4 regions of the Neobacillus sp. NPDC058068 genome follow, and region 2 is predicted to be linked to each of the others. Evidence: riboswitches for the same ligand, from Rfam matches in the RefSeq annotation. Region 2 holds a riboswitch; each other region holds the start of a gene.

Region 1 (3,142 bases), on a different contig from region 2:
AAAATTTGTTAACAGGAGGAATGTTCATGAGGAGAAATCAGCTGCGATATGGAAAAATATTGGAAATTAATTGGGTTAAGGATGGTTTTTCATGAATGGATAACTATACAAATGATAATAGCGCCAGACGTTATTAAGCGGGCGTGCAGAACTCCATTTTTTAACAACTTTCCCCCGATTTGAATAAAAATAAACGAATGGAGAATGGGGTAATTCAGAGTTGTTAATTGGGGGGAAACACTTGAAAATCGAATACGGATATACCTTCGGATTACCAAAGGGCATTGTATGGAGGGAATTAAAGGATGAAAACATCCTTCGGAACTCGCTGCCGGGTTGTAAATCATTCATAGAAAAGGCAAAAGGATTTTACCAAGCCGAGCTCGAGATTAACATCGGCCCGATTGAAGATGTTTTTATATTTGAAATCTGGCGGAATATAGAAAAATCACCTTCTTACTATCGCTTGATCGTGAAAGGGAAAGGGAATCTTGGCGAGATTGATACTACAATTGATATCTTGATGGAAGAATCCCAGGGTACGACCAAATTAACCTTTAGTGCTGATGCTCAGGTAATGGGTGCACTTTCTTTGGCAGGAGAGCGCATTTTAGCGGCAGGGGCGAAAAAGAGTTTAGAAAGTTTTTTTCTAAAGATGGAAAAGGAAATAAAGAGGCGGCTTTATCAATTGAAAAGGGGCAGCAGATAAACGGTGCCTCTTCTCTGCAGTGGAGTGGGGGAGAGGTACCAGTTTTATAGTTAAGGAAAATAGATTTCTAATTTGTTAGTCCCGTCCTTCTTGAAGAATGTATCACGCACTCCCATTTTTATCCAAATAATTTGAAATCCATCGACAAATATCTACATAAATCTGCTATACTATAAGCAATAAACGAAGGAGGTGAAAATAGATGGAAAAAACACTCAAGTTGATATTGGACAAGCTTGATAGTCTGGACCAAAAAGTAAATCAAGTAATTAATACCGTAGCTGCCACGAATGTTAAGATTTCTGAAACAAACCAAAGAATAGATGCCCTTGAAACGAAGGTGGACACTGTCGTAGAAGATGTCAAAGAAATCAAAAGTTCTATGGCGACAAAATTTGACCTTGAATTTTATGATCGAAAAATTTCTGAACACTCCAGGGAAATTTACAAGTTAAAAAACAACTAAGTCTCTCCAAAAATAATCCACAAATATACCTATTTCCATATATTATATTCCCCGATTCTACTTTTATAAGATACGGGGTTTTTTGAATTCCATAAACCAAGTAGCCCGTTTTTATGAATTTGATAAACAGAGCCAGTCCCCCAACAAATTAACAGGTTAATTGACCGGGAGACTGAGTCCATTAAAAAGAATTTTTAAAATATTTAGTTTTCCTATTTACATTAAACCCATTGGCATGGTAGGATTAATTTCATTAATCATTCAATTCTTATCTAGAGTGGCTGAGGAACTGGTCCAATGAAGCCCGGCAACCTGCAAAGCAAGGTGCCAATTCCAGCAAAATGACCTTCATTTTGGGAGATAAGGTGTTAACTGTGGTAGTTCTAACGCCTTTCCTTGATGGGGAAGACGTTTTTTTTTGAAAGGAGACGGATCAAACTGAAGGCAGATGAAAAGGAAGAACTGATCGCACATATTGAGAAAATGATGGAGACCTTAAAATATGGCTCGATCACCTTAGTTGTTCAGGATGGAAAAATTGTCCAAATAGAGAAAAATGAAAAGGTTCGTCTTAAACCGAATAAGCATCGCTGACTAGACAAACTAGAGGCGGTCTTCACTTTATCAAAGTGGAAGACTGCCTTTTTTTGTGGAATTTCGGACGGAGCGAATATTTTTCAGACAGGAATAACTGATTCGTTTTTCGATAGATGAAACTCAATTTAGTTTTAGTGATAAAGGAGGCATTAAGTCATGACTGAAGTAATAACGTATCAAAACTGGCAGCAAATATCTGATACTTTCCCAATTGAGGATAAAACCAAGGGGGCCCTTTCTGTGCTGGAGTGGGCTTACCGGGCTTACCAATCCGAGGAAATTGTGTATGCGTCCAGTTTCGGGGCTGAAGCGATTGTTTTGATTGACCTCATCCAGCAAATTAAAGCGGATGCCCGGATTGTTTTTTTAGATACGGGACTGCATTTCCCAGAAACATATGAGGTCATAGACAAGATTGAAGCTCGATTCCCGTCGTTAAGGATAGAGCGAAAACAACCGAAGTTAAGTCTCGATGAACAAGCGGAACAATATGGTTCGGCGTTATGGAAGGGTGACCCTAACCAGTGCTGCATGATTCGCAAGGTTATTCCGTTAAGGGAAGCATTAACGGGAAAACAAGCGTGGATCTCGGGGCTTCGCAGGGAACAGTCACCGTCAAGAGCGAGCACTGAATTTCTTAATAAAGATGAAAAATTCAGGAACATCAAAATCTGTCCTTTGATTCACTGGACATGGGATGAGGTTTGGAGCTACATCAGGGGACACGAGCTCCCGTACAACACCCTGCATGACCATCAATATCCAAGCATTGGCTGTTTTCCTTGTACCCAACGGGCTGCAGCTGATGGGGACTCACGTGCGGGACGCTGGGTTGGAAGCGGCAAAACGGAGTGTGGCTTACACAGCAAATAGGGAGGGCTAAAGCTTTGCTTACAATTATTGCGATAACAATTGGGTTATTTTTTGCAATAAATATTGGTGCCAGTGGTGCGGCGGCTTCGATGGGAATCGCCTATGGAGCCGGTGTCGTGAAAAAACGGCTGGCCTTACTGCTGTGCAGTATCGCCGTGTTCCTTGGTGCTTGGCTTGGCGGCGGTGAAGTAGTCAAAACGATTGGCAGCGGGATTGTCCCATCTAGTACATTTACCGTGCCTGTAGCCTTAATCGTATTAGCATCAGCGGCATTATCATTGTTTTTGGCCAATATTTTTGGTATTCCACTTTCTACCAGTGAAGTGGCAGTTGGATCTGTCGTTGGTGCCGGGATTGTTTACCAATCTGTGTTTGTCGGTAAGCTTGTCTGGATTATGTTGTTTTGGCTGCTTACACCTTTTACAGCGTTTTTCATCGCCATTGGTGCTTCGTATTTGTTGGAAAATAGAAGGCTTAAAGGCTGGATGAAGGCTCGG
Region 2 (3,142 bases):
CCTATTATTTTTGTGAAATGTTTCACAAGTTAATGTAAAATAAAATTTCTATTCCCCTTTTCGATGAAGGGGCTGTTCAGCTAGCTGTATCTTGCAGTGAAGTTTGTGAATTGTTTCACTATCTTCTCTACACTCTTAATATACTCCCCTTGAAGTAAATTGACAACGACTTTCACAGTTTATTAACATATTAATGTTAGAAATTTGAATAGAATGTGAACTTACCAAGTATAAGAAAAGCGTAAGCGCCCTGGTCAGCGGCGTATGGCCTGGAGCGCTCCAACTGAGATAAAGGAAACACGAAAAGCCGGAGGCGATTCGATGTTGACTTATCGTAGGGCGGAGAGCGAAGGACATTAGCCGCTAGGGCGCTGGAGCTGGACAATTCTCAAAGTCAAAAATTTATACTTTCTTATCTTTGTAAAAAAGAGGCGGCATATGGCTTTTCTTGCCCTGCGCACCTCTTTAAATATTGATTAGATTCGTCCTTCACGTTCAACAACCCATTTGAATTAAAGTGCTGTTAATACTTCATCTTTCTTTTCCACGTTATATTCTCCCAATATAGGATAATAGCCTAGTACATTTTGTTTACGGACCAGCTGTTCAACATCTTTCTTAGTCGCCTGGATGATATACGTCCCATCAGAAACCTGTTCAATCCACAAAATCGACGTGTTTAGTTGTTTCTTGGCAAGTCCATATACAAGCCAAGTTTCTTTTCCCTGCGGATTTTCCGGTTCCGAAATGGCTGTGGGAGGAGGAGTCACACTACTTTTGGCAGGCTTACTTTGACAGACATACACCAAATCTTCAATTACCGCACTTGCAGTGGGATACATACCGGCACCTGGCCCCTGGAGGGTGATTCTTCCGACTATATCCGAGAAAACATTTACAGCATTCTCTACTCCCTCCACATGATAGAATGGGTGTTCATTTCCAACCAGAACAGGTTTAACCGATGACTTTATTTGACCCCCTGCCCTAGTAAGACTTGCAATATGTTTGAATCGAAGGCCTAATTTTTCAGCGGCTTCAATTAATTTACTAGTTATTGAAGTAATCCCCTCCCGCTCGACATCCAGCCAAATCGGTTCTTCCCCAAAAGCGATACGGCTCAGGATCATCGTTTTATAAAAAGCATCATAGCCTTCAACGTCATTAGTTGGATCCGCTTCCGCATAGCCATTCACTTGTGCCGAGAGTAAGCTTTCAGCAAATGACTGCTTTTTCACGCGCATTTCCGTCAAAATGAAATTTGATGTCCCGTTAAGAATTCCTTGGACTTGCTGGACACGATTTATTTTTAATAACTGCCTTAGCGTTTGAATAACCGGAATTCCCCCAGCCACCGTTGCTTCAAAACCAATAGAAACATGATGCTCTTCTGCGAGCGCGAACAGCTCTTTCCCGTGGTGGGCAAACATTTCTTTATTGGCTGTAATAATGTGACAGCCGCGCTCGATTGCTTTTTTCAAAAATGTAAACGTTGGTTCTTTGTCGACAATGGCTTCGACCACAATATCAAGCTGGGGCAGCTCTAGGATTTCTTCATAATCCGTCGTAACAAGTACATCTTCATTTATTTCCCTTTCCTTTTGCTTGTTTTTAATGAGGACAGCAGCTACCTCCACCTTTTTTCCTAAAACAGCTGTTAACTCTTCCGAATGGGATTGTATGGTCCGATAAACCCCTTCACCAACAGTTCCAAAACCAAGAATTGCTACTTTTATTGCACTCATGGTTAATCCACCCCTTTAGATTTAATGATAAGCAAAAAACCCTCTTCCATAAGAAGAGGGTTCATTTCCTCCTCTTATCTGTCAGGTTAAAAATAACCTGCAGGAATTAGCACCTTTTCAAGGAATACCTTGAAGGTTGCCGGGCTTCATCGGGCCTAGTCCCTCCGCCGCTCTGGATAAGAGTATATATTTATGCGTCACCATTTTATTATTAGAATTCATTTTAGTCGAAACAATTTGAAGTGTCAATAAATTCGGAATCCACATCTAAAAATTTTTTGAAATTAAGACTTTCTTTTTTAATGACTTGTCCAATAACCAAATCTATCACCATATTTACAAATTAATAAGATTGATCCATCCTCAAGTTTGGTAATCATAATCGGTTCGACATCCTGACTAATAATTAGTGAGGGTCCATACCATGGATATCCTTTTTGATTATTGTCCCTCCACCATAACCCAATCCCCCCTGAGGCTAATCTACATACAACCTCAAACCTTCCTGAATCAGTTTCAATCCATACGGGGGTACCAATTACACCTTTAGCAAAGGTTTCACTCTTGTACCATTTTCTTGTTCGTGAATCTTCCCAGTAGTGGCACAGGAAATTACCAGATCTCACGATTAGCTCCTTATTTCCAAAACTACTAGTAATAGGTATTGAAGGCATAAACGCTTCCGGATTACTTTCATACCATGGAAAGCTTTTACTTCGATATCTTTTAGTTTCATATTCTGATCCATGATGCTTAATCAAATTTCTAGCCAAATCTTTGATATCACGGTCAATTGGATGGAACAACCAACTTTCACTAATATCATTAAGGCTATAAACTATTTCATCTAATGTAAGGTATGGACGGTAGCGAATCACCATTTCGTCTGTTTTGTTTGGATAACTTTTGATACGGAATCCCAATTCCTTTGCCATGTTAACAAAAAAGATTTCATCTGTTCCGAAAGATACCGTTTTTAGCAGTGCACTTTTTAGCTTATCCTTTCTTTCGGGTTGAAGTAAGGCTTTAACAAGCGATTTGTTGAAAACTTGACCAACATTGAAAATTCCGTAGAATGGATTTACATTAAATAGATTCTTCCATCTATTTAAATCCTTCTTTAATTCATTTCCAATATACCAATCTTCTTCAGGAATCCGCAGTTTTACCGCCATATAGTCGGTATCTCTCATTTGTTTCTCAATGAATTCTTCATATCCTTTTCTGATAAACAAGGCATCAGAATCAATATTGATTAAATATTCATAATCCATCCCCGTCTCTTCGAGCCATTCCATGGTTTCAAGAAAATAAATGGTCGTGAATCCCCGCTCCAACTTTCGGCTGGAGGGACATACAGGGATCCCTAAATTATCACAGAGGGCTGGGTCATCTCC
Region 3 (3,142 bases), on a different contig from region 2:
AATATATCTAATTTTTGTTTATTCAAGTCATCATCAATAAATCCTACCGGAAGAAGATGGGTCTCTTGACTTTTTAACAGCTGCCTTGCCACCATCGCACCTGCCGAGCCGGCCCCAACAATGAGTGTTCGTTTTTTATTTTGAATTTTGTTCATAAAGGTATCGCGGTACACTCTCCAGCAAAACCTAGAACCGCCAATTAGCAAGATATTAACTGACCACGTTACACCCAGCAGCCTAATCGGAATATCATAGAGGATCAGCTGCGCCAGTAGTGCTGTCAAAAGTATTGAAGATGTCACAATTTTAAAGATAATTAATAACTCTCCAACACTTGCATATTCCCATGCCTTTTTATACAGCTTAAAAACCAATGAAAAAATATGGTGGCTAATCAAGATGGATAATGTGATGACCATCATTGGAACATGAATGACATAAACAGCAGCATCGACCAAGAACCTGCTGACAAAAATGGCTGTTATGACAATACATGAATCTACTAAAAAGAATATAGACATCCTTTGCCGATAGGTCATTTTCTCCCCCCTTTTAATTTCTATTCATTTTAAAAGATTAAAAGTTTTGATTATAGCGGCTTTCATAGCCATTATCATCAAAACCTTTAATCATTTGATTTGGGGCATCTAACCCCTCCTCACATCACACTCTTGACGACTAGCGTCTAAGGTTAATAACCCACAGTATGACCGAGTGCCTTCATTGATAGCGGTAAGAAGGCATCACCAAAAGAAAATTTGTACACCCTAATTTTAATTCTTTATAAAGAACAAGTCAATTTATTATTTGTATTACATTTCATTAATAATAATTCCATTTAGTTTATAAAAAGTCTGTGTAACCCTTGAGGTTCAGCGGAGTAATAGGATTAATCATTCCTCTATATAATATTTACGCACTAGGAAAATATATCTGTTTATTAAAATTTATCTTAAGTCAACAAATCAATTCTTTAAAAAGAACGAATTCTGGTTTATAATATCAGTAATATGACATAGTTTCATAATATTTACGTCAACAATTCGCAGCCGATAGCTACGCAATCTTTTATACATACACATTAAAATTTGTTTAAAAGGAGAAGCCTATGATTGGAACACGAATTAAAGAAGTACGAGAGCAAAACGGTTATACCCTTACGGAGCTTGCTGACCTTGCCAATGTCTCTAAATCCTATTTGAGCAATATCGAGCGGAGCCTTAATAAAAATCCATCTATTCATTTTCTAATGAAGATTGCCAAACCGTTACATGTTTCAATTGAATATTTATTGACTGGAATCGATCAATTAGATACCGAGTTGAATGCAAATGGGAAAGAGCTTCTGGACAAAGAGTGGAAGCGAATAATCGAAAAGGCTATTATAGATGGTATGAATAAAGAGGATTTTATCGAATATATAAATTTTATTAAATTTAAAAACTGGGAAAAAAATAATAAGTTGATTAAAACCGATTGACATACCGCCTTCCATGTAGTAAGTTTTATAAATAATCTAAATAATTGATTTCTTATCAAGAGAGGTTGAGGGAATGGCCCTGCGACGCCTCAGCAACCATCAATGGTTTCAACCATTGAAAAGGTGCTAAGTCCTGCAAATTAGTTTGCTAATTTGCGAGATAAGAAGAATGACAATTTGGTCGTATTTACAAAAGTCTTCTTCTTATAGAAGGCTTTTTTTATTGGAAAAGCGGAAGCTCTCGCAGTTGGCCATTCCCATCATTAAAGGAGTGTGCAGCATGTACAAAATCGAAACGAAACTGGCGCAAATTGGAAATCGCAGTGAGACAGTGACTGGAACGGTGAATCCGCCGATTTATTTTTCAACGGCTTACCGACACGCAGGAATTGGGCAATCAACCGGCTTTGACTATATTCGTACTGGAAACCCCACAAGACAAATTCTTGAAAAGGCAATTGCTGATTTAGAACACGGTGACCAAGGATTTGCCTGCAGCTCTGGTATGGCGGCCATTTTCACAGTGCTTTCATTGTTCCAATCTGGTGATGAATGGTTAGTGAGCGAAGATTTATATGGGGGTACCTATCGCTTGTTAGAACAAGGATTTAAGAAGTGGGGCTTAAAAACGCAATATGTAAATACGTGTTGTCCGGAAGAGGTCGAACGCAGGATTACTCCTTCAACAAAAGCCATCTTTCTGGAGACTCCCACAAATCCCCTGATGCAGCAAGCAGATATTGCCGCGATCTCAGAAATTGCTAAGAGACACGGTGCGTTACTGATTGTTGACAACACATTTTATACTCCATTATTGCAGCAGCCAATCCTGCTAGGAGCCGATATTGTCATCCATAGCGCGACTAAGTATTTAGGAGGCCATAATGATGTGCTGGCAGGACTTATCGTTGCCAAGGGAAAAGACATTTGTGAAGGATTAGCCCTTCATCATAACGGTGCCGGCGGTGTGTTAAGTCCGTTTGATGCTTGGGTGTTAATGCGCGGAATGAAAACGTTGGCGCTGCGGATGGAACGCCATGAGAAAAATGCAAAGGCGATTGTCGAATACCTTTCCAAACATGAAAGTATTGCAGATGTTCTCTACCCTGGTAAAGGCGGAATGGTGTCCTTCCGATTGCAAGAAGAAGCATGGGTAAATCCATTCCTTCAAAATATAGCTCTAATTACTTTTGCTGAAAGCCTTGGCGGCACGGAGAGTTTAATTACCTATCCAGCGACACAAACCCATGCGGATATTCCAGAAGAAATTCGCCTGCAGCAAGGTGTCGACAATTGTTTATTACGTTTTTCTGTTGGAATTGAAGATGCCGGTGATTTAATTCAAGATCTAGAGCAAGCTTTAGCTAAAATTACAGAAGGAGTGATTGCCTAATGGCTCGCGTCGAATATAGCTTTCAAACAAAACTCCTTCATAATCAGCACAAAGTCGATCCAGCTACAGGGGCTGTAAGTGTACCAATCCAACATGCCTCTACTTTCCACCAATCTGATTTCGATCAGTTTGGCAAGTACGATTATGGCCGCAGTTTAAATCCGACAAGAGAGGCGCTTGAGGATGTGATTGCGGAACTCGAGGGCGGACTAAAAGGATTTGCCTTTTCATCAGGGATGGCCGCGATTTCGACGGCATTCCTCCTGCTT
Region 4 (3,142 bases), on a different contig from region 2:
TCCAACGATTTCTCCTGATTTAACGTGAAAATTCAAGTTTTTAATTTTTTCTCTATCAGAAAGTCCTTTCACTTCTAGGACGCTGTTTCCAATGGTCGTATTCCTTTCGGGAAACTGCTCCTCCAGCTTTTGACCAAGCATATGCTCAACCACTTTATTGGAAGTTGTGGCGGCAACCTGCTCTTTCACAACAAATTCACCATTTCGCATAACCGTCACTTCATCGCAGATTTCAAATATTTCCGGCAGGCGGTGTGAGATAAAAATAATCCCTACATCTTGTTTAACTAGTTCCCGAGTAATCCGAAAAAGTTCGCTCGTTTCGGTATGGCTCAATGGTGCAGTCGGCTCATCTAAAATAAGAAACTTGCACTTATTGGAAACTGCTCTAGCGATTAAAATCATTTGTTTTTCAGCAAGTGACAACTCGCTCACCAGCGTCTTCGTTGAAAGTCTAATATTCATACCGGACAAGATTTGCGCCGCTTTTTGATGAAGCTTATTCCATTTCATCCATTGTCGTTTTCCCATGTTATGAACAGTGTCCAGCAGCATAATATTTTCAGCCACGGTTAAATACGGAATAAGGGCCGTATCAACCTCCTGGTAAACAATTTGAATACCAGCATCCTGGGCATTTTTCGGGGAACGAATCTTCAGGTTTTGCCCATCCATCGATATCTCGCCGGTATAGTGGTCATAGGCTCCGGAGAGAACCTTCATTAACGTTGATTTCCCTGCACCATTCGCCCCAATCAATGCCTGAATTTTCCCCGTTTCCATCGAAAAATTAACCTGGTTTAACGCCTTTACGCCTGGAAATTCAATTGAGATGTTTTTCATTGCCAATGTTGAACTCGTCAAAATGCCACCCCCTATCAAAACGACACTCTCTTAATCGATTGAATAAGAGAGTGCCAGCTGGAATTATTTTTTATAATGCTTCTTTAACGTTTTCATCCACTCTTCTTCAAATGCCGTAGACTCACCCCAGCCTGGGATGATTTTTGAAAGATTAACCATGTTCACTGGATCCTTGGAGTCCTGCAGGTTTTTTTGAGAAACAAGTGATGCTTCTAAGTCATAGGTTTTTGGTGTTTCTTCGCCAGCCAGTTTTTTCGCAAGTATTCTCAAATCGACAGCGCCGATTAATTTAGGATCGACAGCCGCTGTATACTTCCAGGCACTGCCTTTTCTTTGGATATCCTGCAGGTCTGCATTGGAAACATCAATTCCAAAGATTTTCACTTCTTCACGGCCTGCTTCTTTAAGCGCACGTGCTGCACCAATCGCAAAAGCATCCCACGTAGCAAAGATAGCGTCAAGCTTGCCCTTAGGGTATTTGTTCAACATCGCCGCAACGGCATTTTGCGTTTGCACACTTGTATCCGCTGCTGCTACGCCAAAGCGTTCCACTTCTTTAAGCCCGGGGTTTTTCGCAAGCACATCCTGATAAACTTTGTTCCGACGGACCATTGGCGGGAAGCCGTCTACCCAAAGATAAGCAATATTGGCTTTACCCTTCGTATCCTTTACGAGCTGGTCAAGTGCTAAGGTCGCTAATGCTTCATCATCCTGAGACGTAAGCGTCACACCTTCAACATTCGCCAGGTTTGGATTCGAGTCAAATGCAACAACATGTTTTCCTTTTTCTACGATTTTCTTTACATCGTTTACTGTGGCATCGTCGTCACCGTGTGAAATGATAAATCCATCATAATTCTGATCTAATGCCTGATTGATGGCATCGTGGAATTTCGCTGTGTCCCCATTTGCGGTAAACACGTCTACTTTTATCCCTAATGCTTCTCCTTCTTCTTTTGCCCCGGCTAAGAATTGGGCTGTATGGTCGTCACCGCCAATTTTACGAATGACCTTGATTTTCAACTGATCCCCTTTGGAAAATGCCTCCGGTACCCCTTCAAGTGAAACCTTTTTATTGCCGCTTGCCTGTTTTGTTTCCCCGCCAGAAGCACAGCCAGTTAGTAATAGCGTTGCCGCCAATGCTGATACGAACGTACTTTTTAATAAATTCCTTTTCATTTTTAAAGCTCCTCCTTTTTGTTCTTACCAATACACCGTTACTCCTATTGGAAAAGTTTGTTTTTAGGTAAAATAAAAAACCTCTCCAGAAAAGAGAGGTTTCATCACAAATAGAAGGATTACTCCTCTCTTATCTTTCAAAACAAAAAATTGTTTTGCAGGATTTAGCACCAATTCCTTGTCGGAACGGTTGCTGGGCGTCATCGGGCCAGTCCCTCTGCCACTCTTGATAAGAGAACGTATTATTCATTTAAAGTATTAAACTTAATTTAAACTCCTATTAATAAGTTGTCAATAGTGTTTTGAATATTTCTACTTAAAAAATATTCAAAACACTTGCATGTAGGGGAAAATAAAGCAAAGTTTCAAAGTAAGACCTATCCCTTTATAATCATCAGAAACTTCGGTATGATAATATTTAGGGAACCGAAATAACTTTAGAAAGAAGTGTTTAATAGCGTGAACCAGCAGGAAAGTGCCAAACGTAATTTACTGATCATGTGGTTTGCCAACTTCTTTGTAGCCGGAAGTATGACGATGGTTATGCCGTTTATTTCGTTGTACATTGAGTCGTTTGGGGATTTTTCCGAAAAATATGTCCAGCATTGGTCAGGGTTAACGTTTGCGATTACATTTGTTTCCGCCTTCCTTTTTTCACCGATTTGGGGGAGAATTGGCGACCGCTATGGGAGGAAAAAAATTCTTATTTTTTCCGGATTAGGAATGGCATTCTCGATTTTTCTTATAGGATATGTCCATTCCGTTTGGCAGCTTTTTATGCTGCGATTTTTCATGGGATTCTTTTCGGGATTTATCCCGATGTCACAAGCTTTCATTTCCACACAAACACCGAAACAGATTGCTGGACGGGTCCTTGGTACATTGCAAACCGGCAGCATCACAGGTTCGTTGTTAGGGCCAATGTTAGGCGGAATATTGGCAGATTCCCTTGGCTATTCTACCACCTTTAAATGGACCTCCATTTCCATATTCATTTCTGCGCTACTTGTCATTGCCACAAAAGAATTCCTGCTTGAAGCCAAAAAGGGTGCCAAAACCCATTATTCAAGCAAGGAAGTATTGAAGCATATTACTCGCA

The links. A riboswitch is a leader RNA that binds a small molecule or an ion and turns the genes downstream of it on or off. The one in region 2 is predicted to bind S-adenosylmethionine.
Region 1: another riboswitch for S-adenosylmethionine. It lies ahead of ACFVSW_RS13045 (YezD family protein); the one in region 2 lies ahead of ACFVSW_RS15730 (homoserine dehydrogenase).
Region 3: another riboswitch for S-adenosylmethionine. It lies ahead of ACFVSW_RS06520 (methionine biosynthesis PLP-dependent protein); the one in region 2 lies ahead of ACFVSW_RS15730 (homoserine dehydrogenase).
Region 4: another riboswitch for S-adenosylmethionine. It lies ahead of ACFVSW_RS27265 (sugar ABC transporter substrate-binding protein); the one in region 2 lies ahead of ACFVSW_RS15730 (homoserine dehydrogenase).

What each region holds. Positions count from the first base shown of each region.
Region 1 covers NZ_JBHVSI010000010.1:45,014-48,155, reverse strand. Annotated here, with positions in the region: gene ACFVSW_RS13055 (SRPBCC family protein) at 242-709, shown strand; gene ACFVSW_RS13050 (hypothetical protein) at 912-1,175, shown strand; SAM riboswitch class I at 1,441-1,542, shown strand; gene ACFVSW_RS13045 (YezD family protein) at 1,614-1,769, shown strand; gene ACFVSW_RS13040 (phosphoadenylyl-sulfate reductase) at 1,929-2,645, shown strand; gene ACFVSW_RS13035 (sulfate permease) at 2,660-3,142, shown strand, end outside.
Region 2 covers NZ_JBHVSI010000012.1:182,305-185,446, reverse strand. Annotated here, with positions in the region: gene ACFVSW_RS15730 (homoserine dehydrogenase) at 513-1,745, opposite strand; SAM riboswitch class I at 1,817-1,928, opposite strand; gene ACFVSW_RS15725 (galactosyltransferase-related protein) at 2,045-3,142, opposite strand, start outside.
Region 3 covers NZ_JBHVSI010000004.1:149,364-152,505, forward strand. Annotated here, with positions in the region: gene ACFVSW_RS06510 (polysaccharide biosynthesis protein) at 1-539, opposite strand, end outside; gene ACFVSW_RS06515 (helix-turn-helix domain-containing protein) at 1,109-1,480, shown strand; SAM riboswitch class I at 1,530-1,647, shown strand; gene ACFVSW_RS06520 (methionine biosynthesis PLP-dependent protein) at 1,761-2,873, shown strand; gene metC (cystathionine beta-lyase) at 2,873-3,142, shown strand, end outside.
Region 4 covers NZ_JBHVSI010000040.1:8,012-11,153, forward strand. Annotated here, with positions in the region: gene ACFVSW_RS27260 (sugar ABC transporter ATP-binding protein) at 1-843, opposite strand, end outside; gene ACFVSW_RS27265 (sugar ABC transporter substrate-binding protein) at 928-2,043, opposite strand; SAM riboswitch class I at 2,171-2,279, opposite strand; gene ACFVSW_RS27270 (MFS transporter) at 2,542-3,142, shown strand, end outside.